Regions from separate parts of the Lentzea sp. DG1S-22 genome, predicted to be linked through region 2. Evidence: riboswitches for the same ligand, from Rfam matches in the RefSeq annotation. Region 2 holds a riboswitch; each other region holds the start of a gene.
The links. Region 2 has a riboswitch for S-adenosylmethionine ahead of V1227_RS36535 (aminotransferase class V-fold PLP-dependent enzyme). Riboswitches for the same ligand answer to the same signal wherever they lie in the genome.
Positions count from the first base shown of each region.

Region 1: linked by a shared signal. The riboswitch ahead of thrC (threonine synthase) and the one ahead of V1227_RS36535 (aminotransferase class V-fold PLP-dependent enzyme) in region 2 are both predicted to bind S-adenosylmethionine.
Region 3: linked by a shared signal. The riboswitch ahead of V1227_RS24610 (methionine ABC transporter ATP-binding protein) and the one ahead of V1227_RS36535 (aminotransferase class V-fold PLP-dependent enzyme) in region 2 are both predicted to bind S-adenosylmethionine.

Region 1 is NZ_CP143276.1:4,450,571-4,459,983, reverse strand. Features, by position in the region: gene octT (diglucosylglycerate octanoyltransferase) at 1-281, shown strand, start outside; gene V1227_RS20335 (DegV family protein) at 302-1,195, shown strand; gene V1227_RS20330 (ComEA family DNA-binding protein) at 1,283-1,972, shown strand; gene V1227_RS20325 (DNA internalization-related competence protein ComEC/Rec2) at 2,793-5,699, shown strand; gene thrC (threonine synthase) at 5,683-6,939, opposite strand; SAM riboswitch class I at 6,951-7,094, opposite strand; gene holA (DNA polymerase III subunit delta) at 7,182-8,150, shown strand; gene V1227_RS20310 (hypothetical protein) at 8,161-9,000, opposite strand; gene rpsT (30S ribosomal protein S20) at 9,092-9,358, opposite strand.
Region 2 is NZ_CP143276.1:7,672,266-7,681,678, reverse strand. Features, by position in the region: gene dnaE (DNA polymerase III subunit alpha) at 1-281, opposite strand, end outside; gene V1227_RS36565 (AsnC family protein) at 487-1,377, shown strand; gene V1227_RS36560 (inositol monophosphatase family protein) at 1,374-2,138, opposite strand; gene V1227_RS36555 (LysR family transcriptional regulator) at 2,162-3,058, shown strand; gene V1227_RS36550 (NAD(P)-dependent oxidoreductase) at 3,047-3,649, opposite strand; gene V1227_RS36545 (RluA family pseudouridine synthase) at 3,723-4,607, opposite strand; gene lspA (signal peptidase II) at 4,649-5,356, opposite strand; gene V1227_RS36535 (aminotransferase class V-fold PLP-dependent enzyme) at 5,380-6,711, opposite strand; SAM riboswitch class IV at 6,749-6,863, opposite strand; gene V1227_RS36530 (potassium/proton antiporter) at 6,937-8,415, opposite strand; gene V1227_RS36525 (M28 family metallopeptidase) at 8,555-9,413, shown strand, end outside.
Region 3 is NZ_CP143276.1:5,318,278-5,327,690, forward strand. Features, by position in the region: gene V1227_RS24590 (hypothetical protein) at 1-391, opposite strand, end outside; gene V1227_RS24595 (4-(cytidine 5'-diphospho)-2-C-methyl-D-erythritol kinase) at 493-1,455, opposite strand; gene V1227_RS24600 (MetQ/NlpA family ABC transporter substrate-binding protein) at 1,513-2,316, opposite strand; gene V1227_RS24605 (methionine ABC transporter permease) at 2,345-3,028, opposite strand; gene V1227_RS24610 (methionine ABC transporter ATP-binding protein) at 3,025-4,023, opposite strand; SAM riboswitch class I at 4,249-4,342, opposite strand; gene rsmA (16S rRNA (adenine(1518)-N(6)/adenine(1519)-N(6))-dimethyltransferase RsmA) at 4,431-5,258, opposite strand; gene V1227_RS24620 (transglycosylase family protein) at 5,718-7,127, opposite strand; gene V1227_RS24625 (TatD family hydrolase) at 7,431-8,252, opposite strand; gene metG (methionine--tRNA ligase) at 8,252-9,413, opposite strand, start outside.

The sequences.
Region 1 (9,413 bases), 3.2 Mb from region 2:
AGTACACGATGCCCGCGGTCGGGGTCGTGCCTTCGGTCCACCGCGCACCTACGTACGCGTTCGCGCATCAGGGGCACGCGGCTGCGGTGGCCGCCGTGCGCGGGTGGGCCGCGGGTGCGGGAGTGCCGTTGCTGGACCTGCCCGCCGTGATCGGGGAGCACGTGCGCTCCGGTGCCGGGAACCCGGACGGGATGCACTGGGGCTGGGAGGGGCACGAGCTCGTGGGCGAGGCGATGGCGGCCCTCATCTCCTCCGTGGCGTTGAGTCCTTCGGAGGAGTGAGCCCCGTAGGCTCGTCGCTCGTGCGCATCTCCATCGTCACCGACTCGACGGCATACCTGCCCGAGGGGTTCGCGAAGCGCCATGCGATCACCGTGGTGCCGCTGCACGTGGCGGTGGACGGCGCCGGACGCCTCGACGGCGTCGACTTCGGGCCGTCCGAGCTGGCCGGCGCCCTCGCCGAGCACCGCAGGGTGACGACGTCGCGTCCCACACCCGGCGAGATGGCCGACGTCTACCGCGAGGTGCTCTTGTCGTCGGACGCGGTCGTGTCCCTGCACCTCTCCCGTGAGCTGTCCGGGACGTGGGAGGCCGCACGGCTGGCGGCGGAGGAGATCGATCCCGCCCGCATCCGAGTGGTCGACTCGCGGTCGACGGGCATGGGGCTCGGATTCGCGGTGCTGCGCGCGTGCGCCGCGGTGTCCGCCGGTCGTTCGCACTCCGAGGTGGAGGAGGCCGCGAGCTCCGTCGCCGAGCAGGTGCGGATGTTCTTCTGCCTCGAGACGCTGGACCACCTGCGCCGGGGTGGGCGGATCGGCACGGCGGCGGCCCTGGTGGGCACCGCGCTGGCGGTGAAACCCCTGCTGCACATGGACGACGGCCGGATCGTGCCGCTGGAGAAGGTGCGCACGATGAGCCGTGCCGTGGGACGCCTGGTCGACCTGGCGGCGGCCGCGGCGGGCGACGGGCCCGTCGGATTGGCGGTGCACCACCTCGCCGCACCCGAACGCGCCGCGGAACTGGCCACGCGCCTGGACGAACGGCTGCCGGGCTCCACGGGATGCGTGATCTCCGAGGTCGGCGCGGTGATCGGCGCGCACACGGGACCGGGCGTGCTGGGCGTCGTGGTGCTGCCGGGAGGACCCGACAGCATCCCACAGACCCCCGACAATTCCCCGTCCCAGACCCCTAAGTGATCGCGACCTGTCCACAACCCGCGAGTAGTCCACAGCCCCGGAGCTCACCCCACCTCCCCACCCACCCCGCTCCGTAACGTCGCTCGCATGCTCCCCCGCTCCCACCCGGACACCCTTCCGCACGAACGCCTGGCCGCCCTGGCGGACAAGGTGAGAGCCGACCCGACCCTCGTCTTCACGAAGTCGGAGGACTCGGACGAACACGGCCCGCCCCGCCGCCGCTTCCGCCTGCCCCGCCTCCCGCGCCGCGGCCTGCTGGCCCTCGGTGTGGCGGTGGCGTGCACGGTCATCGGCCTGGGCAGCTGGTGGCAGAGCCCCGCCGCCGAACAAGCCCCGGACCTGGCCCTGGTGAGCACCTCCGCGCCGGCCCCGGAACTGGTCGTCAACGTGATCGGCGAGGTCGCCACCCCGGGCCTCGTGACGGTGACGAGCGGCGCCAGGGTGGCCGACGCCCTCCGCCTGGCAGGCGGCATCAAGCCGGGCACCGACCTTCACAACCTGAACCTGGCCCGCAAGCTCGCCGACGGCGAACACATCGCGGTGGGCATCCCGCCACCGGCACCGCCCCAGGCCGGTGCCGCCCAGTCGAAGCTGAACCTGAACTCCGCGACGGCCACCGAACTGGACACCCTGCCCGGGGTGGGCCCGGTGACGGCTCAACGCATCGTCGACCACCGAACCCGCAAGGGCCCGTTCGCTTCCGTGGACCAACTCCGCGAGGTGGAGGGCATCGGCGACTCGAAACTGGCCAAGCTCGCCGAACTGGTCCACACATGAGCCTCCTCCGCGCGGCCCTGGCGCTCTACCACCGCACCAAAGCCCAGTTCCACTGACCACCGCCGTGTGCCACCTCCTGGCGATCGCCTTCCCACCGCCATCACCATCACCCGGCCCAGCGCCACCCGGCCCGGTTCCAGCCGCACCGGCGCCGCCGAACCCGGCGCCGCCCAGCCCGCCCCAGCCGTAGCGGTGCCGCCGAACCCGATGCCATCCGGTCCAGTCCGGCCCAGCCCAATCCCGCTTAGCCAGGTGGAGCCAAGTCCTGTGCCGCCAAGCCCGGCGCAGCCCGGCCCGGCTCCAGCCGTGGCGGTCCCGCCGAGTCCAGTCCCGCCCAGCCCAGTCCCGCCCAGCCCAGTCCCGTCCGGCTCAATCCCACCCAGCCCAATCCCACCCAGCCAGGTGCCGCCCAGCCAGGTGCCGCCCAGCCAGGTGCCGCCCAGCCCGGCTCCAGCCGTAGCGGTGCCGTCCGGTCCAGCCCTGCCCAGCCGGGGGCAGCTCAGCCCCGTGCCGCCGAACCCGGCCCCACCCAACTCGGCCCCACCCAACTCGGCCCCACCCAACTCGGCCCCAGCCGCCCCCGAAAAGCGCGCCTGCCGGTTGTGCGCGGCAACCATCCACCCGTAGATCGGAGTCATCCCATGCCGTCCGTCCGCATCACCCGCTCGCTTCATGCCGAGCCCAGGTCGCACGACCACAAGAGCCGCAGCACGCAAATCCAGCCGCACGACGCCCCAGGCGAGGTGCCGAACGTTCCCCAGCCACGCCAAGGCAGTCCAAGCCGTGCCTCCGATCCGCCGAGCGGCCTGGGAAGCACCCCGTGGCCCGCAAGCACCCGGTAGCCCAGGACTACCGCCTGGTCCCCGCCGCGGCGGCGGTGTGGGCGACCGCGGTCGCCGGCCTCTTCCTGAGCTGGCAGGCGGCAGTGAGCACCGGCGTGGCGGCAGGCGCCATCGGCCTGGCCGCGTGGCGCAGGGCGTGGTGGAACAGGACCTGCGCGATAGCCCTGCTGATCTCGGGCCCGGTGGCAGCGGCCTGGGTCGGCGGCCACGTCCTGCGGGCGGAATCCCACCCGTTCCGCCTGGCGGCGAACGAAGGCCGCAGCACCACCCTCACCGTCGAGATCGTCACCAGGCCGAAGGGCATCAGGGCCGAGGGCTTCGCGAGCCACCAGGCAGGCGTGGACAACGTCGTGGTCAAAGCAACCGCGGACGGCGCGCAACTGGTGCTGCTGGCTCCGGCAGCCAAGTGGCGAGACCTGCTGCCCGGCCAGAAGGTCACGGTCAAGGGCACGCTCGCCCCGCCCAGAGGCGGCGATCTGGCGTCAGCCCTGCTGAGAGTGAGAGGTCCGCCGGCAGACCTACAACCGCCACCGGTCTGGCAGAGCTGGGCGGACGACCTCCGCGACGGCCTGGCCAAAGCCAGCCGGGTGCTGGACGACGAGGAGGCCGGGCTCCTGCCGGCGCTCGTCGTGGGCGACACCGAGCAGATGGTGCCGCGCATCGTCGACGAGTTCCGCACGGCCGGTCTGGCCCACCTGCTCGCGGTGAGCGGGGCGAACCTGGCCATCGTGTGCGGCGCGGTCTACCTGCTGACCAGACGGCTCGGACCGCGCAAGGCCGCCGTCGCGGCGATGGTGGCGCTGGTCGGGTTCGTGATCCTGGCAGGACCGGAGCCGAGCGTCCTCAGGGCCGCGGTCATGGGCGCCGTCACGTTGCTGGGGCTGGTGCTGGGCCGGGAACGCTCGGCGGTGCCGAGCCTGGCGGCAGCGGTCCTCGTCCTGGTGCTCCACGACCCGGCGCTGGGCGGTGAGCCGGGCTTCGCGTTGTCCGTGGTGGCGACGGCGGCGTTGGTGCTCATCGCGCCGAGGTGGGCACAAGCGCTCAAACAGCGTGGCGTGCCGAACGGACTGGCCGAGGCTGTGGTCGTGCCAACGGCCGCGAGCCTGGCCACGGCTCCGCTGGTGGCGGGGCTGTCCGGGCAGGTGAGCCTGGTCTCGGTGCTGGCCAACCTGGTCGCCGGGCCGGTGGTCGCGCCGGCGACGGTGCTGGGCGTGGTCGCAGCGGTCGTGGCGCCGTTCTCACCCCGCGCGGCCGAACTGGTGACGCACGTGGCCGGTCCGGCGGTGACGTGGCTGATCCAGGTCGGACGCCAGGCGTCGACCGTGCCCGGCGCGGCGGTCGGCTGGCCGGACGGCTGGACCGGAGCGCTCGCGCTGGCCGCCGTCACGGCGGTGGTCGTGTTGTTGCTGCGGCTGAAGAAGTCGCGGACGTTGGTGGTTGCCGTGCTCGTCGGCGGCTTCGTGGTGCTGGTGCCGATGCGAGTCGTCGCACCGGTCTGGCCACCGGACGGCTGGAAGGTCGTCAGTTGCGACGTGGGCCAAGGCGACGCGCTCGTCCTGGCCACCGACGTCGCGGACACGGCGGTCCTGGTCGACACCGGACCGGATCCCGGCGCGGTTGACCGGTGCCTGAAGACGTTGGGGATCACCAAGATCCCCCTCGTGGTCCTCACCCACCTGCACGCGGATCACGTCGGTGGCCTGGAAGCCGCGCTCACCGGACGTGCGGTGGGAGCGATCGCGGTGGGCCCGCTCAAAGAACCCGAGTGGGCCTGGAGGGAGGTCGGCAGACGAGCCCGCGCCCAGAACGTGCGGGTGGTGGAACCGAAGGCAGGGGAGCGCTTCGCCCTGCCAGGCCTGGACCTGGAGGTGATGGGCCCCAGGCGCCCGCCGGTCGCCGAGGCCGAGAACACGACGGTGAACGACTACTCGCTCGTGCTCAAAGCCCACACGAGAGCAGGCCGAGTGCTGCTCACCGGCGACGTCGAACTGGCCGGCCAAGCCGCGTTGCTGGGAGAGCGGGACCTGACCGCGGAGGTGCTCAAAGTGCCGCACCACGGCTCCCGCTACTCGCTGCCCGCGTTCCTCAAGGCCGTGCGGCCCCAGATAGCGCTCGTCAGCGTCGGCACGGGCAACCGCTACGGCCACCCGAGCCCGCACGTGATCGACGTGCTGCGAACGGGAGGCGCCTTGGTGCTGCGCACGGACAAGGACGGAGACCTGGCGGTGCTGCCGGGGAACCGCATCGTACGAAGGAGAAGAGATGGTCTGGATCAGGCTGTTCAACGCGCGCTACCCGATCCCCGGCGGCACGCCGGGCCTCGCATGGGCGCTGTGGCAGATGAACTACGCGGCGACCCCGTGGCCGCACGACGAACTCAAACCCGATTTCGCCTACTACATCTGCGAAACACTCGAAGACGGCACCCGCGCCGTCACGTACAAGGCGACCACCACCCACGTGCTGTCGCCCACCAAGGCGGAGAAGCCGGAAGAGGCGTACGACCTCATCGCCGAGCACGTGTTCGACGACGACCTGCGCATCGCCCCGGACGTCTGGCACGACTACCACTACAACGCCCTGAAGGCGGAAGCCCCGTGGCCGCAACGGATCGCGGCCTGGCGCGCAACCGTGGAGGCGGTCGGACCGCACGTGGTGGACGGCCTGCGGCGCTTCCCGCGCACGGGCTGGCTGAAGACGGACGCGATCGCCTTGTGAACCAATGTTCCCTGTCGAGATCACGTTGTGCCGCAACGGATAGGCATCCCGACAGGGCTGCGCGCTTCCGGAGCAGCCCATCTCTTGAACGAGACGTTCACCTACGGCTCCGGAGACGCAGTCTCGTCCCCGGAGCCGGAAAGGAGGTGACTACCCCAGCGCCTTGATCACTGCCTCGGCCGACGGCGGCACCGTCGCACGAGGGCCGATCGTGTCGCCGAGCGCGTCGAGGGTCTTGAGGCCGTCGCCGGTGATCAGCAGCACGGTCTCGGCGTCCGGGTCGAGCTGGCCCGACTCGATCAGCTTCTTCGCCGTCGCGACGGTCACGCCGCCGGCGGTCTCGGCGAAGATGCCCTCGGTGCGGGCGAGGAGCTTGATGCCCTCGACGACCTCTTCGTCGGTGACGTCCTCGATGGCACCGTTGGTGCGGCGCACCGCGTCGAGCACGTACGGGCCGTCGGCCGGGGCGCCGATCGCCAGCGAGCGGGCGATCGTGTCCGGGCGGACCGGGCGGATGACGTCGTGGCCCGCCTTGAAGGCGGCCGAGATCGGGGAGCAGCCGGTGGCCTGCGCGCCGAACACCTTGTACGGCGTGGCCTCGACGAGGTCGAGCTGGCCGAGTTCGCGGAACGCCTTGTCGACCTTGGTGAGCTGCGAGCCGGACGCGATCGGCACGACGATCTGGTCGGGCAGGCGCCAGCCGAGCTGCTCGGCGACCTCGTAGCCGAGCGTCTTCGAGCCCTCCGCGTAGTACGGGCGGACGTTGACGTTCACGAACGCCCAGTCCTCGTTCTCCGCGGCGAGCTCCTGGGCGAGGCGGTTGACGTCGTCGTAGTTGCCGTCGACGGCGATCAGGGCGCCCTCGTAGACGGCGCTCATGAGGATCTTGGCGCGCTCGAGGTTGGAGGGCACGAGGACGACCGACCGCCAGCCCGCGCGGGCGGCGGCCGCGGCGACAGCGTTCGCCAGGTTGCCGGTCGACGGGCAGGCCAGCACCTTGAAGCCGAGCTCGCGGGCGGCGGCGAGCGCGACGCCGACGACGCGGTCCTTGAACGAGTGGGTGGGGTTGCCGGTGTCGTCCTTGACCCAGATCTTGCGGACGCCCAGTGCCTTGGCGAGGTTGTGCGCCTCGACGAGGCGGGTGCCGCCGGGGTCGGTGTTCGGGTGCTGTTCCACAGTGGACGGAACGGGGAGGAGGCCGCGGTAGCGCCAGATCGACCTGGGGCCGGCTTCGATGTCCTCGCGCCGGATCTTCCCGAAGTCGTAGGCCACTTCCAGTGGCCCGAAACACTCCAGACAGGCGTACTCGGGAGCGAGAGGGGTTTCGTTGCCGCACTCACGGCACAGCAGCGCGCGGGCGGGGCCGAGGTCGAACTTGGTGCTCGTCGGCACAGAGACAGCAGTCATCGCGAGGTATCTCCTCATCTTTCCCGCGAAATCGAACGGGTCGGAATTGGCACCGTGATCGTCTGCACTCAGATGCGCGCACAGGTGTGCACACAGCGCTGACGCCGGTTGCCGGGGCTTCTTCGGGCCGGTCCCTCTGCCCCTCTGGATGAGCGGTGTTCAGTTGTGGCCACCAAGCTACGGCACCGGTCCGCCGCTGAGCCACCGTCGTCCACGATCCGGGACGTGGAAGGATGCGGAACGTGAGCGCACCGGAGTCACTGCACCTCGTCGTCGGCGAGGAGGAGCTGCTGGTCGAACGTGCTGTTCGGGCGGCTCTCGAGGCCGCACGCGAGGTCGATCCGAACGCCGACCTGACCCGCGTCCAGGTGACTGATCTCACGCCTCCGGAGCTGGCCGAACTGGTGAGCCCGTCGCTGTTCGCGGAGGGCCGCGTGATCGTCCTGCAGAACGCGCAGGACATCAGCAAGGAAGTCGCCGACACGGTGCTCTCCTACGTGAAGGCGCCTGCGGACGGGGTCACGCTCGTCGTCCTTCACACGGGTGGTGGCCGCAGCAAGGCCGCCAAGGACCTGCCCGGTCAGCTGAAGAAGGCCGGTGCCGCGGTCACGGAGTGCGGCAAGGTCACGAAGTCCGCCGAGCGCGAGGCGTTCGTGCGCAACGAGGTGAGGCAGGCGGGCGGCAAGATCGACCCGGAGGCCGTCGCCACGCTCATCGACGCCGTGGGCACGAACCTGCGCGAGCTCGCCGCGGCGGCCTCGCAGCTCGTCTCCGACACCGACGGCAAGGTGACGGTCGAGGAGATCCGCCGCTACCACCAGGGCAAGGCGGAGGTGACCGGGTTCGCCGTCGCGGAGAAGGCCGTCACCGGTGACCGCGCGGGTGCCATGGAGGCGCTGCGTTGGGCGATGCAGCTCGGTGTGCCGCACGTGCTGGTCGCGGACGCGCTGGCGGATGCGGTGCGCACGGTCGCGCGCGTGTCCGCGGTGGGGCGGGCCGACCCGTTCAGCCTGGCCGGCCCGCTCGGCATGCCGCCGTGGAAGATCAAGAAGGCCCAGGCCCAGTCGCGCGGCTGGGACCAGTCGGGTCTCGCCGACGCGATGCAGGTGGTCGCCGGTCTGAACGCCGACGTGAAGGGCGTCGCGGCCGACGCCGACTACGCGCTGGAACGCGCGGTGCTCCGGATCGTCGCCGCGCACGGCCGCCGCTGACCGGAGGAGGTCACCGCGGGATCCCGATCAGGTACTGGGCTCCCGTGAAGCCGGGCTCGACGCCGATCGTCCACGTGAACGACTCGGTGCGGTCGAGGCCGTCGACGATCCGGCGCAGTTCCGCGCGCCCGTACATGCGCAGGAACGACACGACGCTGTCGAAGAACATCATGAACGGCAGCACCGGCACGACGTAGGTGAGCAGCAGGCGCAGCAGGTAGCGCGGCAGGGGATTGCGCTGGAACGGCGCCGCCACCAGCACGGCCAGCGTCAGCAGGAACGGGAAGAACACCGGGTAGACGAACGACCGCTTGGTGTCCACGACGACGATCGGCTGCCGGGTGTCGACGGCGTTCTGCAGCATCCGCGCGGCGAGCGCGGGCGGGAAGTGGTGGAAGGCGCCGTAGATCGTGCGCGTCCCCTCGACCCGGCAGTCCGTGGCGTCGACCGAGGTGGGCACGTGGTCCACCGAGCAGCACGAATCGCGCAGCCGGCGCCGGTTCTCGGCTTCCACGCGTTCGAACGCGCGCACGTTCGGCACCAGGTCCGTCAGCGTGACGTGGGTGTGGACGCCTTCCGCGTGCAGCCGGCGCTGGATGAGCGGTACCGGTCCGCCGGAGCCCGCGCACAGGTCGACGATCCGGTGGTCCGCGCCCGACCGGTGGTCCGCGCCCGACCGGTGGTCCGCGCCCGACCGCAGCGCCCGTGCCAGTGGCCGTGAGTACTCCCGCGCCGCGTCCGTCAGCCGGTAGATCGTGGTGATCGACTCGGTGTGCAGGGTCCGCAGCACGGGCGGGGTGCCTTCGAGGTCGTGGAGTTCGACGAACTGAATGCGCGGCAGCGAGTCCATGGGAACTACGCCTACACCAGGAACGCGAAAGGGCTCCACCTCCCGGAGGAGGTGGAGCCCTTTGCGGAAGCTCGAGGCTCCGCGAGCGAGATCAGCCCTCGATCTTGTTCGCGCGCTGGGCCATCGCCGACTTCTTGTTGGCGGCCTGGTTGGCGTGGATGACGCCCTTGGTGGCGGCCTTGTCGAGCTTGCGGGACGCGTCCTGCAGCAGCTCCAGGGCCTTCGCCTTGTCACCGGCCTCGGCAGCCTCGCGGAACTTGCGGATGGCCGTCTTCAGGGACGACTTGACCGCCTTGTTGCGAAGGCGAGCCTTCTCGTTGGTCTTGATCCGCTTGAGCTGGGACTTGATGTTCGCCATGCGACATCACCCTTCTTGTCGAAACCGGGGTTCGTGGCGCGCTTCGTCGGCACCG
Region 2 (9,413 bases):
TTGCGGGCCCACATCGTCATGTGCGTGTAGGCACCCGCACCGGAGATGTCGTCGCCGCGCTGGCCCGGGTCGCCCCAGAAGACCGGCTTCTTGTGCAGGCGGTTGTGCGGTGCGAGGTAGGCCTCGATGCCGATGATCGGCTTGATGCCGGTCTTCTGCGCCGTTTGGTAGAACTCGTCGGACCCGTACATGTTGCCGTGGTCGCTCATGCCGACCGCCGTCATGCCGAGACGCCCGGCCTCCTCGAACAGCGGGGCCACCTTGGCCGCGCCGTCGAGCATCGAGTACTCGGTGTGCACGTGCAGGTGCACAAACGAGTCTGCCACCGGCAACCCCCTTGTGTAGCAAGCGTTTTAGCGCGAATGAGGGACGAACACGTCCGGGCGCCCGCCAACACTACAGGCACCGCTCGCGGCAGCCTCGGATTGGCCTCCGCGATTCGCGAACGCCCCGCCGACACGCCGTGGCGAAGGCCACGGCGCCCGCATGATCTCGATCAGGTACGCGGTGGCACACGCCTCCGCGGCGGCGGGTAGCGTTCTTTTCGTGGTGGCCCCCGATCCCGTAGACGCTCGCCTTCTCGCCGTTCTCGCCGAGTCGGGTCGTGCCGCCGTGCACGAGATCGCCCAGCGCCTCGGCATGGACCCGCGCGAGGCGGCCATGCGGTTGATCACCCTGTCGGGCAGCGGCCTGCCCCTGCTCGTGGGCGTGGAGTGCGACCCGAACGGCGTCCGCCGGGCGCTCGCGAACGCCGCCGCCTACGGCAACTACATGGGCGGCCCGCCGTCCGGGCCCTACGCGGTGCACCAGAGCGGCCCCCACCAGGTCCAGCAGTACGGCCCGCAGGGTCCGGTGAGCCAGCCGTTCCCGGCTCAGCAGCCGCCGCAGTCGACCTGGGGCCCGCCGCAGTCGGCGGGCTGGGTGCGCGCCGACCAGCCGCAGCCCAAGCCCCTCTCGCGGACCGGCAAGATCGGCACGGCGCTGGAGGCGGACAGCCTCGAGGGCGCCCGCCTGTCGATCCAGCTGGTCGAGGTCGTCGACCCGGCCGACTTCCTCTTCACGGCGGCCGGCTACAAGCTCGCCGACGGGGAGCGGGCCGTGGTCGTGCACACCGAGGTGACGAACACCTCGCAGGTGCCGTACACCTCCCTGCCGGACATGTACCTCGTGCTGGTGACCAAGACCGGCGAGACCGTCACGAAGGCCCCCGTCTCGCTGTCCTCCCGCCCGGCGCACAAGCTCGGCGTGCAGCCCGGCGAGACCGCGGGCGGGCACAGCGTGTTCGTGCTGCCGGACGCGACCGAGATCATCCAGGTCCGCTGGAGCGTCCGCCCTGAGGTCGACCAGAACACCCTCGTCTGGACCGTCGACGACTAACCCAGGACCTCCAGCGCCTCGGCGTGCACGCCCGGCGCCGCCGCCAGGTACCCGGCGCTGGTCAGCGTCCACGGCTTGCCGTCGAGATCAGTGACGACACCTCCCGCTTCCTGCACGAGCAGCACACCGGACGCGTGCGCGCGCACGTTGTCGTACTGCCAGTGCACGTCCATCCGTCCGGCGGCGACCTGGGCGAGCTGGTGCGTGACGGGCACGGAGATCCGGACGTGGAGGGCCTTCTTCGCCATCGCCGCGTACGACGCGCCCACCCGGTCGGCCATCTCCGGTCCCTGTCCCGGCTGCGCCTGCCCGGTGCCGGCCAGCGCGCCGTCCAGGGACGTCTTCTCCGACACCCGCAGCCGGACGCCGTTCAGGAAGGCGCCCTCCCCCTCCACCGCCGTGCAGGTCTCGTCGAACAACGGGAAGTGCAGGACCGCGAGCACCGGGCGGCCGTCGCGGACCAGGCTGACGCCGATGTTCCAGTCGGTCATGCCCTGAACCGCGTTCATGTTGCCGCCGACCGGGTCGACGAGCCACCACTCGCCCGGCCCCAGCTCCCCCGAGCCGTGCTCGTCGTCGAGCCAGCGGGCTTGCGGGCGGATCTCCGCGAGCGCGGGCTTCAGGACGTCGACGACGGCGGCGTCGTTGGCGCGGACGGCCGCGACGAGCTCCTCGAGGGAGGACGTGCGCGACTCGGTCGAGTAGCGCTTGAACATCCGCGCCCCGGCTGTGCGGACGGCGGCGGTGGTGGCGGCGAGCATGGTTTCCTCCAAGATTGTCCGTCATGCAAGCGGATCTGAACCTGCTGACCGTGCTGGACGCCCTGCTCGAAGAGGGCAGCGTGATGGGGGCGGCGCAACGGCTGCACCTGTCGTCGCCGGCGGTCAGCCGCACGCTCGGCCGGATCAGGAAGGTGACGGGCGACGACATCCTGGTGCGGACGGGGCACACGATGACGCCGACGCCGTACGCGCTGGCGATCGCCGACGAGGTGCACCGGCTGGTGCGGCAGGCCAACGCCGTGCTGGCGCCGAGCCGTGAGCTGGACCTGGCCGGACTGGACCGCACGTTCACCGTCCAGTGCCACGACGCCCTGGCCTCGTCGGTGGTGCCGGCACTGGTCGGCAGGATCGCGGAGCAGGCTCCCGGCGTGCGGCTGCGGGTGCTCGCCGAGCACTCCGCCGACACCGACGACCTGCGGCACGGCCGGGTCGACCTGGAGCTCGGCGGTGGTGCTCCCGACCTCCCCGAGTTCCGCTCGGAGACGCTCGGCACCGACCCGCTCGAGGTGGTCGCGCGGTCCGGCCACCCGTGCACCGACCTGGACCTGCGCTCCTACGCCGAGCACCCGCACGTGCTGGTCTCCCGGCGCGGACGGCTCACCGCCCCGATCGACGACCTGCTGGCCGCGCAGGGCCTGCGGCGGCGGGTGATCGCGACCGTGGCCACGGTGCACTCCGCCCTGCAGATCGCGGCCGCGAGCGACGCGCTGGTGACCACCACGGCGATCCTCTGCCGCCCGCTGATCGAGGCGTTCGGGCTGGTCACCCACCCGTTGCCGGCCGAGTCGCCGGAGGCACCGGTCAACTGCAACTGGCACCAGCGCTACGACTCCGACCTCGCCCACGCCTGGCTGCGCGACCAGGTGCGGACGACCGTCCAGGACGTTCTAGGCCGCTAGCGGCAACGCGACCGAGCCGGCGAACCGCGGCTGCTCGGCCTCGTCGAGCATGGCCGCCGCCACGGTGTCGCGACTGATCTTGACGCCCAGGTCGAACGGGGGCGCGGCGTCGAGACCGACCGTGCGGCCGGGACCGGACGGTTCGTCGCTCAGCACCCCTGCGTGGAAGACGGTGCCGCCGGCGGAGAGCACGGCGTTGTCGGCCGCGACCTTGTCGGGGATGCGGTCGCCGAAGAACTTCCACAGCACCTCGGCACCCGGACCCGCCGCGTCGGCGGACGGACCCGTTCCGTAGGCGCCGAGCCAGACGATCCGGCGCGGTCCGGCGGCGATCACGGCCCGGGCGCCGTCGTGCAGCACGCCGGGCACGTCGGTGCCGAGCCCGGACACCACGACGGAGTCCGGGAAGACGACCGCGGCGATGCTCGCGGGGTCCGTCACGTCGCCCGCCACCTTGCGGAGGTTCTCGTGGTCGAGGCCGATCCGCCGCGGGTCGCGGGCGACGGCCGTGACGGTGTGGCCGCGGCCGAGGGCCTGCCGGGCCAGCGCGAGACCGGTCCGTCCGGAGGCTGCGAGAACGATGAGGTTCATGCCGAGAACGCTATGGAGCACACCGATTGACATCAAGTGCAACGTCGTCAACCGGTGATTTACCCAGACGCAATCAGCCCTCGTCGCGCAGCTTCTCCAGCGCCGCGGCCAGGTCGTCCGGGTAGTCCGAGGTGAACGCGACCCACTCGCCGGTGCCGGGGTGGTGGAACCCGAGCTGGCGCGCGTGCAGCCACTGCCGCGACACCCCGAGGCGCTTGGCCAGCGTCGGGTCGGCGCCGTACGTCAGGTCGCCCACGCACGGGTGGTGCAGCGCCGAGAAGTGCACGCGGATCTGGTGGGTGCGCCCGGTCTCCAGGTGCACCTCGACGAACGACGCCGCGCGGAACGCCTCGATCACCTCGTAGTGCGTGATGGAGGGCTTGCCGGAGTTCATCACGGCGAACTTGTAGTCGTGCTTCGGGTGGCGGTCGATCGGGGCGTCGATGGTGCCCTTGATCGGGTCAGGGTGGCCCTGCACGATCGCGTGGTAGACCTTGTCGACGGTCCGCTCCTTGAAGGCGTGCTTCAGCGCGGAGTAGGCCGACTCGGACTTCGCGACGACCATGACGCCGGTCGTGCCGACGTCGAGCCGGTGCACGACGCCCTGGCGCTCGGCGGCACCGGACGTGGCGACGCGGTGGCCCGCGGCGGCGAGCCCGCCCACCACGGTCGGCCCGGTCCAGCCCGGCGACGGGTGCACGGCGACACCGACGGGCTTGTCGACGACGATGATGTCGTCGTCCTCGTGGATGATCTCCAGGCCCTCGACGGGGATCGCCTGCACGGTGATCGGCTGCGGCGGCGCCGGCAGCGTGATCTCGAGCATCGCCCCGGCCGTCAGCCGGTCGGACTTGCCGACGACGCGGCCGTTGACCAGCACCTCGTCCGCGTCGGCGATGGCAGCGACGGCCGTGCGCGAGAGGCCCAGGAGCTTCGCGAGGCCGGCGTCCACGCGCATGCCGTCCAGACCGTCGGGAATCGGCAGCGTTCGGTATCCGCTCAAGCGGGGTCCTCGACCTTCTTCTCCTTGTGAACCGTCCCGTCGTAGTCGTGCTGCAGGAGCGCCAGCACGATGATCGTGGCGCCACCGCCGACGATCGCCATGTCGGCGACGTTGAACACCGGCCACACACGGCCGAACGGGTCGAAAAGCGACAGGAAGTCCACCACGTGGCCGCGCATCGGCCCCGGCTCGCGGAACAGGCGGTCGGCGAGGTTGCCGACGGCGCCGCCCAGCACCAGGCCCAGGCCGACGGCCCAGCCCTGCGAGCGGAGGTTGCGCGAGATCCAGAGGATGAACCCGACGACGCCCAGCGCGATCAGCGCCAGGATCCACGTCCAGCCCTCGGCGAGGCCGAAGGCGGCACCGGGGTTGCGGACGAACGTCAGGTAGAGCGCGCCCCCGAAGACCTTGATCGGGTCGGCACCCTCGAGGAACGCCACGGACAGGACCTTGGTGAGCACGTCCAGGGCCAGCACGCCGCCGGCCAGCACCGCGAGGAGCGTGGTCTTCGGCTCCGGCAGCGAGCCGGTGATCGAGAAGCCCTCCTCGTCGTCCTCCGCCTCCGCGGGGGACTCGGCCTCGGCGGGCTCCTCGGCCGCGACCACGGTCGCCTCGGCCGTCCCGGGCTCGCTGACCTGCACCTCGGCAGGCGGTTCAGCGGCCTTCCCGGAGACCTTCTCCGCGGCCTTGGACTCGTCACTCACCAGGTCATTGTCCACTACCGGGACTACGCGAGGAACGGCGGCAGGGTTCGGCCGTCGTCCTCGGGCACCCAGCGGCCGTCGCGCCGGGTGTAGGTCCACTTCGGACCTTCGGTGACGAGCGTGCGCAACGCCGCCACCAAGCGGTCGACGTGCTCGGCCGTCGTGCCGAGGCCGATCGACGCGCGCACGGCACGCTGTTCGTGCGATCCGGCCTTCTTCACCAGGCGACTCACGATCACGTGCGCGCAGAACGCGCCGTCGCGGACACCGATGCCGTACTCGGCGGAGAGCGCCGCCGCGAGGAAGCCCGCGTCGAAACCGCTGATCGTGAAGCTCACGACGCCGACCTTGTCGGCGTCGGTCAGGATCGACAGCTCGCGGAAGCCGGGAACCGTGCGCAGGCCGTCCCGCAGGCGCGTCAGCAGCTCCTGCTCGTGCGCGACCGTCTGCTCCCAGTGCCGCGACAGGATCTCGCAGGCCGCCGCGAGGGCGTGCACGCCGACGACGTTCGGGCTGCCGGCCTCGTGCCGCTCGGGCACGGCGGACCACGCGACGCCCAGGCGGTCGCCGTGGTCGGTGACCTTCGAGGTCGCGCCGCCGCCGACGAGGTACGGCTGGGCCTGCTGCAACCAGTCGGCACGGCCGACCAGCACGCCGGCGCCGAACGGCGCGTAGATCTTGTGCCCGGAGAAGGCCACGTAGTCGACGCCCAGCTCACGGGCGTTGATCGGGCGGTGCGGGGCGAGCTGCGCGGCGTCGAGCGCGATGCGCGCGCCGTGGCGGCGGGCGAGGTTCGCGAACTCGGCGACCGGCCACAGCTCCCCCGTGACGTTGGACGCCCCGGTGACGATCACGAGCCGAGGGCCGACCGGGGCGGCGGCGAGAGCCCGGTCCAGCGCCACCACCGCGGCGCCGGACGAAGACGGAGCGGGAACGCGCTGGACGTTCGGCCCGCGCCACGGCAGCAGCGCCGCGTGGTGCTCGCTGTCGAACAGGACGACCGCGGTGTTGCGGGGAACGCTGCGCGCCAACAGGTTCAGCGAGTCGGTGGTGTTGCGGGTGAAGACGACGGTGTCGGAGGGGTGCGCGCCGACGAACCTGCGGACGCGGTCGCGCGCCTGCTCGTAGACGCGGGTCGAGACCTGGGAGGCGAACCCGGCACCGCGGTGCACGCTGGCGTACCAGGGCAGCAGCTCGTCGACGGCGTCGCGCACCTCCTGCAGGCAGGGCGCCGACGCCGCGTGGTCGAGGTTGGCGTAGGTGACGCGCTCTCCGGTCACCAGGGGAACCCGCAGGTCGGCACCGACGACGGCCGGGACGGAAGTGGTGGTTCCAGGGGTGATCGCGAGCGTCATCGAGCTGCCTCCGAGGCCAGGGGCCCCGTGTCGCGAAGGCCCGCGCTTGACCGGCGCCCCACGCGCCGGACCAGGTCCTCACCAAGGGCACCCCACCGCGGTTGGAGGGTTGCCGGCCAGCAAGCTTGGGCTTGACGCTGGCTCTCATGACCTGCCGACGACGTTAGCGGAGGGTGACGCGCTCGTCGACACCCGATTCACATGCTGGGAAGGCTCGCAGACCGATCATTCGCCGGTCTCGCCCTTCCAGCGCGCGTAGCGGCCGGCCCTGTCGACGGCTCGAACGCGCCGTTCAGCGGCTTCGCGCGCCTCCTCCGTCGTCACGATGAGCAACTGGTCCTCGGTCTGGAGCCGGGTCGTCGGTTGTGGCGTGAAACTCTTCCCGCCGCGCACCACGAGGCTCACCGTGGCGCCGCCGGGCAGCCTCAGCTCGGACATGTAGACGCCGTGCAGCTTCGACCCGCGCTGGATGTGCACCTGCAGCAGCTCGGCGCCGAGCTCGTCGAGCGGCGAGGAGTCGACCTGGACCTCCAACGCCTCCCCCGTCTTCACCAGCCCCAGTCGGCGCGCGAGGAACGGCAGCGTCGTGCCCTGCACGATCGTCAGGATGATGACCAGCAGGAACACCACGTCGACCAGCTGCCGCGCGCCCTCGACCCCCTGGATCAGCGGGATCAGCGCGAACACGATCGGCACCGCGCCGCGCAGGCCGGACCACGAGAGGAACGCCTGCTCACGCCACGGCACCTTGAACGGCAGCGAGGCCAGCACCACCGACAACGGCCGGGCGACGAACGTCAGCACCACGCCCGCGACCAGCGCGGGGAACAGCACGTCGAGCAGCCGTGACGGCGAGGCGTAGAGGCCGAGCAGGACGAAGAGCCCGATCTGGGCCAGCCAGCCGAGACCTTCGGCGAACGAGAGCGTGTCGGCGCGGTGCGGCAGGCGGGCGTTGCCGAGCACCAGCGCGGCGACGTAGGTGGCGAGGAAGCCGGAGGCGTGCGCGAGGTCGCCGGCCGTGTAGGCCATCACGCACACGGCCACGGTGGCGAGCGGGTAGAGACCGGTCGAGGGCAGCGCCGCGCGTCTCAGGCCCGCGGCGCCCAGGACGCCCAGCAGGACGCCGATGAGCGCTCCCGCGCCCAGTTCGTAGACCACCAGCAGCGGCGCGGTCCACGAGATCCGGTCCGAGGACGCCAGCAGCACGACGGCGATGTAGACCGGTGCGTCGTTGAGACCGGACTCCAGTTCGAGCGCGCCCGTGAGCCGCGCCCCGACACCCAACGACCGCAGGACGCTGAACACGGCCGCGGCGTCGGTGGACGACAGCACCGCTCCCCAGAGCAACGCGATCCGCCAGTCGAGGCCGAGCAGGAAGTGCAGTGCCGTACCGGTGACGGCGACGCTCACCACAACGGCCACTGTGGACAGTGCGACCCCCAGCCACAGCGAGGGTTTCACCGCGCTCCAGCGGGTGGTGATGCCGCCCTCGGTCAGGATCAGCACCAGTGCGGCGATGCCGAGGGACTGCGTGAGGCCGGCGTCGTCGAACCTGATGCCGAAGACGGACTCGCCGAGGAGCACGCCGATGCCGAGGTACAGCAACAGCGAGGGCAGGCCGAGGCGAGTCGACACCCGCACCGCGATCACGGAGATCAGCAGCACGACGGCACCGACACCCAGAACGACCGTGACGTCACCCACCCGGACCATTCTGGTTGATCACCATCGATTCCGACGAATCAGACGAGTCAACAACTCCAGCCGTTCGCCCCTAGCGGGGTCATGCACGACGGAGCATGTTGATCAGTGGCTCAATCCCAACCCTGCACGGAGTTGAACCATGAGGATCCTGATCGCACTGGCGGCCGCCTTGACGATGGCCGGAGCAACCACGGCGCAAGCCGCCGCACCGTCGGCACTGGCGGCGCCCGACATCAACGTGGCGAACGTGCAAGCCCACCTCAACCAGTTCCAGTCCATCGCGAACGCCAACGGCGGCAACCGCGCCCACGGACGTCCGGGGTACCTGGCCTCGGTCAACTGGGTGAAGGGCAAGCTCGACGCGGCGGGCTTCACCACCCGCGTCCAGTCGTTCACCTACAACGGCGCCACCGGCTACAACCTGATCGCGGACTACCCCGGCGGCGACACCAACAACACGGTCATGCTCGGCGGCCACCTCGACAGCGTCACGTCGGGCCCCGGCATCAACGACAACGGCACGGGGTCCGCGTCCCTGCTCGAGGTCGCCCTGCAGATGAGGGCGACGGGCTTCCAGCCGACCAAGCACGTGCGGTTCGGCTGGTGGGGCGCCGAGGAGCTCGGCCTGCGCGGGTCGACGTTCTACGTGAACTCGCTGAGCACCACCGACCGGTCGAAGATCAAGGCATACCTGAACTTCGACATGACCGGCTCGCCCAACCCCGGCTACTTCGTCTACAGCGCCTCCGGCCAGCCCTCCGGCTCGCTCGCGCTGCAGCAGCGGCTCCAGGCGGGCTTCACGGCGCTCAACGTCCAGACCGAGCTGACCAGCGTCGGCGGCCGCTCCGACCACGCGGCGTTCGCCCGCGCGGGCATCCCGGTCGGCGGCACCTTCACCGGCGCCGAGGGCATCAAGACCGCGGCCCAGGCGCAGAAGTGGGGCGGCACGGCCGGCCAGGCCTACGACCGCTGCTACCACCGCTCCTGCGACACCACGG
Region 3 (9,413 bases), 2.4 Mb from region 2:
CGGTGTAGAGGCGGCGGACGGCGTCGCCGATCCCGCGCTTGAGCGGCTTGGGCAGTGCGCGGCCGTGCTTGTGGTGCCAGTAGTTCAGCAGCCAGGTGGGGTCGTTGGGCTCCGCGAGCACGGAGTCGACCACCTGGCGGGAGGTGCCGTGCAGGCCGGCGGCCAGGCGGGCCGCGACGAACTCGGCGGCGCCCGCGTGCGCGGTGCAGGCGAGTCCGGCGTCGTGGCGGGCCCAGCGCAGCAGGGCGGCGGTCCACGCGGGGTCCTCGACCGTGCTGCGGCGGACCAGGCCTGCGTAGTGGTCGAGGCGGTCGGGGTGGAGGTTCGGGTGGTTCCCGACCAGGTCCGACACGACCATCCGGAACAGCTCGTGCCGGAGCCGTCTGCCCACCTCGCCTCCCCGCGACAGGGCCACGCGCGCCCCGAGAATTCGAGATCGCCCCCGTTTGGAACGGGCGCTTCGCACCGGGGCGCGCGTGGCGCCACAGGATCTTAGGCGTGCACCTCGGGCGGAGTGGGCTTCGGTTCCTCGGCCGTGATCACGCGCGCTCCGGGCACCGGGCCGTGCGCCACGCGCACCGTCCGGCACACCCCCGCGCCGGCGAGCTCGGCGGCCACCCGGACGGCCGTGTCGCCGTCCTCGCACAGGAACGCCGTCGTGGGGCCCGAGCCGGACACGATGCCGGCCAGCGCGCCCGCGTCGACGCCCGCGCGGAGCGTGCGGCGCAGGTTGGGCCGCAACGAGACCGCGGCGGCCTGCAGGTCGTTGCCGAGCAGCAGCGCGAGCTGGCGCGGGTCTCCCGAGGACAGCCCCTCCAGCACGGCCTCGACCGGGCCGACGCGCGGCGGATCCCCCTCCGCGCGCAGGCGGTCCAGCTCGTCGAAGACGTCCGGAGTGGACAGTCCACGGCGGTCGAACGCCAGCACCCAGTGGAACTGGTGGCGGGCGAGCACCGGCACGATCCGCTCGCCGCGGCCGGTGCCGAGCGCGGTGCCGCCGTAGAGGGCGAACGGGACGTCCGCGCCGAGCTTCCCGGCCAGTTCGGCCAGCTCGTCGCGGCTGATGTCGAGGCGCCACAACGACGACAGGCCCACGAGCGTCGCGGCGGCGTCCGCGCTGCCCCCCGCCATGCCTCCCGCGACCGGGATGGCCTTGCGGATGACCACGCGGACCTTCGGGTCGTCCGGGTCCTTGCCCACGTGCGCGGCGAGCAGCTGGACCGCGCGCCAGGCGAGGTTCGAGGCCCCGGTGGGCACCTGGTCGGCGCCCTCCCCGTGGACCTCGACGCCTGGCTCGTCGGCGACCGCGACCGTGACCTCGTCGACCAGCGACAGCGCCTGGAAGATCGTCACCAGGTCGTGGTAGCCGTCCGGGCGCACGTCACCGACGGCCAGGTGCAGGTTGACCTTGGCCGGGACGCGGACCGTGACCGGGGGTGGAACGACTGCGAGCACCACGTCAGCCTACGGGCGTTCTGGGGTCCCGGACTCCTCCCCCGGTCGGCAGCACCGTCAGACCGGGATGACCGAGCCGCTGTAGGTCTGCTTGATGTAGTCCTTGACCTGCTGCGACGCCAGGAGCTCCGCCAGGTCCCTGACGCGCTTGTCGTCCTTGAGCTCGGTCCGCGTCACCAGGCCGTTGGCGTTGGGGTTGCCCTCGGCCTTCTCCAGCGCGAGCGAGTCGGTGGCGGGCTTCAGGCCCGCGTCGATGGCGTAGTTGCCGTTGATGACCGAGGCGTCGGTGTCCTCCAGCGAACGCGGCAGCTGAGCGGCCTCCAGCGGCACGAACTGCAGGTTCTTGGGGTTCTCCGCGATGTCGCGCACGGTCGGCTGGTCGACGGCCTTGAGCTTGATCAGGCCGTTCGCCTCCAGCAGCTTCAGGCCGCGGGCCTCGTTCGTGGCGTCGTTGGCGACGGCGATCTTGGCGCCGTTCTGCAGCTCGTCGAGCTTCTTGGCCTTCTTGGAGTAGAGGCCGAGCGGCTCGACGTGGACCGGCTGGACCCACTCGACCTCCGCGCCGCTCTCCTTGGTGAACGTCTCCAGGTACGGGACGGTCTGGAAGTAGTTGGCGTCGAGCGACCCGTCGACCAGCGCCGTGTTCGGCTGCACGTAGTCGGTGAACTCGACGACCTCGATCTTGAGACCCTTCGACGAGGCGAGGTTGTCGGCCACGTACTCGAGGATCTGGGCGTGCGGGACCGGCGAGACGCCGACCTTCAGCGTGTCCGAGGCGGACGAGCCACCACCGGACGAGCAAGCAGACAAAGCCGCCACACCGGACAAAGCAACTGCGATCAGGGCAGCACGAATACGCATGACGTTCCTTTTGAGAATCGCTACGGGTCTAGACGGAGGCGTGCCGGCGCCGGTCGGACGCACGGGCGGCACGGGTGAAACCGAGCTGGATCACGGTGGTGAGCACGGCGAGCCACGCCACGGTGCTCCACAGGATCCGGTCGTTGAAGCGCTGGTAGCCCTCGCGGATCGCGAGGTCGCCGAGGCCACCGCCCCCGATCACGCCCGCCATCGCCGAGTACCCGATGAGGGCGATCACGGTGACGCCGATGGCGTTGATCAGCGCGGGCATCGACTCGCGGATCAGCACGCTGCGCACGATCTTCAACGTCGAGGCGCCCGTGGTGATCGCGGCCTCGACCACGGTCACGTGCACCTCGGACAGGATGTTCTGCACCAGCCGCCCGACGAACGGGATCGCTCCCACGGCCAGCGGCACGATGACCGCCGTGCTGCCGATGGAACCGCCGACGATCAGCCGGGTGACCGACGTGAGCGCGACGAGCAGCACGATGAACGGCATCGAGCGACCGAGGTCGGTGACGAAGCTCAGAACCCTGTGCACCGCGGCGTTCGGCCGCAGCCCGCCCTTGGCGGTGAGCTGCAGCCAGACACCTACGGGAACTCCCAGCAGTGTTGCGATGACGGTGGAGACGCCGACCATGTACAGCGTTTCCCCGGTGGCCTCGACGAGGTACGCGACGACGTCGGACCAGGGTGTTGCAGACCTCACGCAGCTACTCCCTGCGGCCCCTTCAGGGACCTCTGCACAGCGCCTCCGGCCTCGCCGATCCACTCGAGAGCGGAGTCGGAACGTTCGCCGTTCAGCCCCAGGCGGAAGCGCGCGACCGGGGTCTCCCCGAGACGCGTCAGGCCACCGCCGACGATGTTGAGCTCGACCCCGAACCGGTGCGCGGCCTCGGGCAGCAGCGCGCCGACCGCGGCGAACCCGACGAGCACGACGTCCGCGACGCGGTCGTAGCTGCTCTCGTTGATCGGGTTCAGGTCGACGGCGGGCAGCAGGGCGCTGCTCGTGCGGCTGACCGGGTCGTTGACCAGGTCGAGCACCTTGCCGTGTTCGACGACGCGGCCCTGCTCCAGCACGGCGACGTCGTCGCAGATCTTCCGGACCACGCCCATGTCGTGCGTGACGACGAGCACGGTCACACCGAGCTCAGCGCGCGCACGGTCGAGCACCGTCAGCACTGAACCGGTGGTCTCCGGGTCCAGGGCGGACGTGGGCTCGTCGGCGAGGAGCACGGACGGGTTGGCGGCGAGGGCACGCGCCACGGCGATGCGCTGGCGCTGCCCGCCGGACAGCTGGTCGGGGTACGCGCCGGCCTTGTCGGTCAGCCCGACGAGGTCCAGCAGCTCACCGACACGGGTGCGCCGCTGCGGCCCCGGCACACCGGCGGACTCGAGCGGAAGCGCGATGTTGCCGGCCGCGGTGCGCTGGCGGAGCAGCGAATCCCCCTGCGGCACAACGCCGATCTGGCGACGGGCGGCACGCAGCGCCGACCCGTCGAGGCTCGTGATGTCGGTGCCGTCGACGCGGATCGCCCCGGAGTCGGGACGCTCCAGCAGCGCGACGCAGCGGGCGAGCGTCGACTTGCCGGCACCACTGGGGCCGACGACGCCGAGCACGGTGCCGGCCTCGACGTCGAGGGTCACGCCGTTGAGGGCGCTGACGCCCTGGAAGGACTTGGTGAGGTTTTCGACAGTGATCACTTCTGCTCCACGGCTGCGCGCGACGGCACCTCGTCCGCTGGTGTTCGCGGACGTGCGCGGTCGAAGTTTGCTGCTCAGGTGTGTGCGCCACTCCGCGATCGAGTGCGCGTCAGAGGACTTTGAGAAGGCGCCCTAGACGAGGTGGCGACGACATGCAGAAGCGGTGCGACGGCACTGGTCGACAACTCGACGGCGCGTCAGCATTCGCACGGTACCCATGGTGCTCCTCCATCGGTCCTGGCGTTAGCACCTGCCCGCATCCAGCGGGTGGTTGCTGCGACGTCGTAGAGCCAGGTCTCTCAGTCGCTCCGGATGGCAAGTAGCAGTCAACCGGACGGACGTTCGGTTGCGCAAGCCAGAATCCGATTCGTTCGACAGATCACACTGTTGGCCGAAGGATCCCCGGCCTAGACCTCGGCGATCCGGATGAAGTCGATCACCGTCAGCTGCTCGCCCCGGAGCTGCGGGTCGACACCCGCCTTGGCGAGCACCTCGTCGACGTTCGCGGTGTGCCCGCGGAGGGCGGCCCGGAGGGTCTTGCGACGTTGCGCGAACGCGGCGTCGACGACCGCGAAGAGCTTCTTGCGATCCACAGTGGACAACGGCTTTTCGTGGCGCTGGAACCACACCAGCCCGGAGTCGACGTTGGGCGCGGGCCAGAACACGTTCTTGCCGATCGCGCCGGCCTTCTTCGCCTCGGCGTACCAGGCGAGCTTCACGCTGGGGACGCCGTAGATCTTGCTCCCGGGCTTCGCGGCCATGCGGTCGGCCACCTCCGCCTGGACCATGACAAGACCCTTCCGGAGGCTCGGGAGTTCGGCCAGGAGGTGTAGGACCACCGGGACCGCGACGTTGTACGGGAGGTTGGCGACGATCGCGGTGGGTTGCACCGGCAGGTCCTCTTGGGTGACTTTCATGGCGTCCCTGAGGACCACGTGCAACTTGCTCGCGTTCTCCGGGTCCATCTCCGCGACGGTCCGGGGAAGCCTCCGCGCCAGCGGCGGGTCGATCTCCACCGCGACGACCTGGCTGGCGCTGGGGAGCAGGGCGAGGGTGAGGCTGCCCAGGCCCGGACCGACCTCGAGGACGACGTCGTCCTCGGCCAGGCCGGCCGCCGCGACGATCTTGCGGACCGTGTTGGGGTCGTGCACGAAGTTCTGGCCCAGCTTCTTGGTCGGGCGGATGTCCAGTTCGGCGGCTAGACGGCGGACTTCGGCGGGTCCCAGCAGGCTCACCCGGGCATTCTCTCAGGCTGCTGGTCCGGGGCTTGGTCACCCCTCACCGGGGCGAGTGGGAGGGTGCTCCACGGGGCGGCTTGGCGCGCGGGTCGGCTCGGCGCCATCGCGGCCGGCGGAAGGCCGGCTCGCCTTCGACTCCGCCCCGCCGTTCCACCATCCCGGGACTGTCAGACCCGCCGAGTACGGTCGGTCGCGGGGGACGCCGAATTCGAGGGGACCCTTGCGCGAGCCTGCCCGCGCCAAGCCCTTCGCACCGCCAACCCCGCACAAGGCACGGGTGCTCGCCCAACTCCGGCTCCCGCCTCACCGCCTCCAGCGCGGCCGCTCACCGCCGTCAGCCGCAGCCGAGGTGCCCGCGGCCGGAAACCCGCACACGGCACAGGTGGGCGGAACCGCGAAGGCCGCCCTGGCGAACCAGGACGGCCTTCGTGCGGGGGACGGGGAGGCGACGCGGGTCTACGGCAGGCCGAGCTTGGCGCGGCAGCCCGGCCACGCCGAGTACGTGCCGCCGCGGCCGTCGCGGAGCTTGGTGGCGATGGCGATCTGCTGTTCGCGCGTCGCCTGGTGCGGGTAGGCGGCGAAGGCCGCGCCGCCGTAGGCGTCCCAGGTGCTCTTGTTGAACTGCAGGCCGCCGTAGTAGCCGTTGCCGGTGTTGATGGCCCAGTTGCCGCCCGCTTCGCACTTGGCGAGGCGGTCCCAGACCTCGCCGCCGGGGAGGGGCTTGGTGCCCACGACGATCTTCTTGGGTTTCGGCTCCTTGGTGACCTTGCTGCCCAGCTTCTCGCGGCTGATCTCCTTGCCGTTCTTCACGGTCACGCGGTACTGGGAGATCTGCTCGCCGGCGGCGCCGGGGTCGACGACCTTCTGCTCGCCCGCGTTCATGTTCGGGTCGTTGGTCTTCTCGACCGGCGCGGCGACCGGCTCGTTCACGTTGATGACCGTGACGCCGGTGCGGGAGATGTAGACCTCGGCGCCGGTGGCGAGCTTCACGTCGGCACCGGACGAGACGGCGTCCTCGGGGCCGAGGGAGAGGTTCTCGGACTTCAGCAGCTCGTCGACGGTGAGGGCGGTGGTCTTGACCTCGCGGACCGGGTTCGCGCCGTCGAACAGCTTGATGGTCTTGCTGGTCTTGACCTCGAGGTTCATGCCCTCGAGCGGCACGTCCTGCGAGCCGGGCGCGGACATCCACGCGCCTTCGAGGTTCACGCCGAGCTGCTTGGCGGCTTCCTCGACGGTGACGGAGCGGACCCAGTCCTCGCGGGCCTGGCCGTCGACGCTCATCTTGAGCAGGCGGCCGCGGTCGAGGCTGATCTTGCCGCCGTCGGAGATCGGGGCGTTCAGCGACGGGGACAGGGCGTCGTGCTCACCGACGACGATGCCTTCTTCCGCCAGGACCTCGCCGACCGTGCCCTCGTAGGAGTGGACGGTCTGCAGCGCGCCGTCGACCTCGACGGTCAGCGACTTGTCCATCGCCATCGCGGTCACGCCGCCGCCGGAGATCGACACGAGGACCGCGGCGACCGCGCCCTTGAGGAAGCGGCGCTTCCAGTTCGTGGCGGCCTTGACGAGCAGCTGCGGGTCGCTCTTCTCCTCTTCCTCCGACGGGAGGACGAGGGGCGGCATGATCGTCGTCTCGGCGTTGATGAGACGGATCAGCTCGTCGACGTCGACGTTGGCCGAGGCGAGCAGGTCGTCCGCGTCCGGTCCGAGCACCTCGAGCACGTCCGCGGGCGTGATGGTCAGCGCACCGGCGGGAAAGCTCGGGTGGGGATCGACGACGCCAACCGCGGTGCCCCCGACCGGCGTGAACCAGTCGGTGTCCTCGTTGAAGTCGTAAGGAGCGGCAGTTCTGTCGCTACCGGACATCAGGGTCGATACCTCCATTGCGGAAGCTGTGAGGCCACCGCACAGTTGGCGTTGACAAGATCATTCGAGTTGGAGCTCGAAGGTTCCCGGCAACTCCTCCTACGTGGTCTCGCTGCTTGTCGCTTCTGGCTTCGGTCCCGCCCCGACTGCGGGCGTGCTCCGAACCGACAACGTCGGTTCAGGTGGCACGGTCACGGGACAGTAACGGGGCAAAGCACGTTGCGCAAACACCCCTACCGATGTTGTGACCTCAGTCACCCATGGAGGTAGGAACCCTGTACTCCGTTTGCTCCAAGTCATTTTTCAGCGGTCGAAGCCGAACACTCGTTGAGCAGTACGGGTGACGGCGGTGCAGAGTTCAGAAAGATCTTCGCCACGGAGAGTGGCAAGATCCCGAACTGTGTAATTCACACAATAGGGTTCGTTCGGACGGCCCCGGTACGGGTGCGGCGTCAGGAACGGCGCGTCCGTCTCGACCAGCAGCTGGTCCTGCGGCACCAGCACCGCCGCCTCCCGCAGCGCGCGGGCGTTCCTGAACGTCACCGGGCCGGCGAACGACAGGACGTACCCCGCGTCGACGCACCGCCGGGCGAAGTCCGCGTCGCCGGAGAAGCAGTGGAAGACCACAGTGGACGGTGCGCCCTCGGCGTCGAGGATCTCGAGGATGTCCTCGTGCGCGTCCCGGTCGTGGATCATCAACGGCTTCCCGACGCGCTTGGAAAGGTCGATGTGCCAACGGAAGGCCTCGTGCTGGGCGGCCGGCGGCGAGTAGTCCCAGTAGTAGTCGAGACCGGTCTCGCCGATCGCCACCACGCGCGGCAGGACGGCCAGCCGCTCCAGTTCCGCCTTCTCCGCGTCGCCGAACGACGAGGTGCGCGTCGGGTGCACGGCCACCGCGGCGTAGACCCGCGGGTCCCAAGTGGACGCTTCGGCGGCCCACGTGGCGGCGGCCAAGTCGTCCGCCACGGTGACCACGTGCGAGACCCCGGCGGCGTTCGCGCGGTCGAGCAGCACCGCCACGTCTTCCGGTGAGGTGGCGCCGCACGCGTCGAGGTGCGTGTGGGCGTCGATCACCGGTGCCGGAAGGGCTTCCGGCACCGGCGGTCGTTCCTTCTTCTCCGCCACTAGTCGGTCACGATCGGAGCCCACTCGGGCCCGACCTCGCCGAGCTTCGCGTCGAGCTTCGCGAACAGCGGCGACGGCTTCTGCAGCGGGCGACCGACCTCGATCGGCGTGGACTCCCACTTGGCCTGCTCGCCGGCGTAGTCACCGGTCAGCACCGGGTACGAGCGCTCGGGGACGTCCAGGTCGGCGACCTCGGTCATCTCCGGCTGTGCGGCCCACACGCCCGTGCCGCCCAACGCCTCGTGCACCTTCTGCGCCGAGTGCGGCAGGAACGGCGTCATGAGCGTGTTCGCGTCCTGGACCACCTGCAGCGCCGTGTGCAGCACCGAGTCGCGGCGCTCCGGGTCGTCCTTGAGCTTCCACGGCTCCTGGTCGGACAGGTACTTGTTCGCCAGCGAGATCACGCGCATGGCCTCGCCGGAGGCCTGCTTGAACCGGGAGCGGCGCAGGTGCGCGCCGACCGTGCCGAACGCCGCCTTGGACTGCGCGAGCAGCTCGTGGTCGGCGGGCGTCAGGGCCGTGGCCTTCGGGATGGCGCCGACGTTCTTGTGCGCCATGGAGATCGAGCGGTTGACCAGGTTGCCCCACTCGTTCGCCAGCTCGTAGTTCGTCCGGCGGACGAACTCCTCCCAGGTGAAGTCGGTGTCCTGGTTCTCGGGACCCGCGACGGAGATGAAGTACCGCAGCGCGTCCGGCCCGAACTCCTCCAGGAAGTCGCCGACGTAGATCACGGTGCCGCGCGAGGTGGAGAACTTCGAGCCGCTCATCGTCAGGTACTCCGACGACACGACCTCGGTCGGCAGGTTCAGCGTGCCGAACCGGCCGGGCTCGCCGCCCTTGTCGCCCGCGCCGTTCTGCCCGAGCAGCAGCGACGGCCAGATCAGCGAGTGGAAGACGATGTTGTCCTTGCCCATGAAGTAGTAGCCCTGGGCGTCACCGGTCCAGAACTCCTTCCAGGCGTCGTCGTCGCCGGAACGGCGGGCCCACTCCACCGAGGCGCTCAGGTACCCGATGACCGCGTCGAACCACACGTAGAACCGCTTCATCGGCTGGTCGCTCCACCCGTCGAGCGGGATCGGCACACCCCAGTCGAGGTCGCGGGTGATGGCGCGCGGCCGCAGGTCCTTGATGAGGTTCTGCGAGAACTTGAGCACGTTCGGG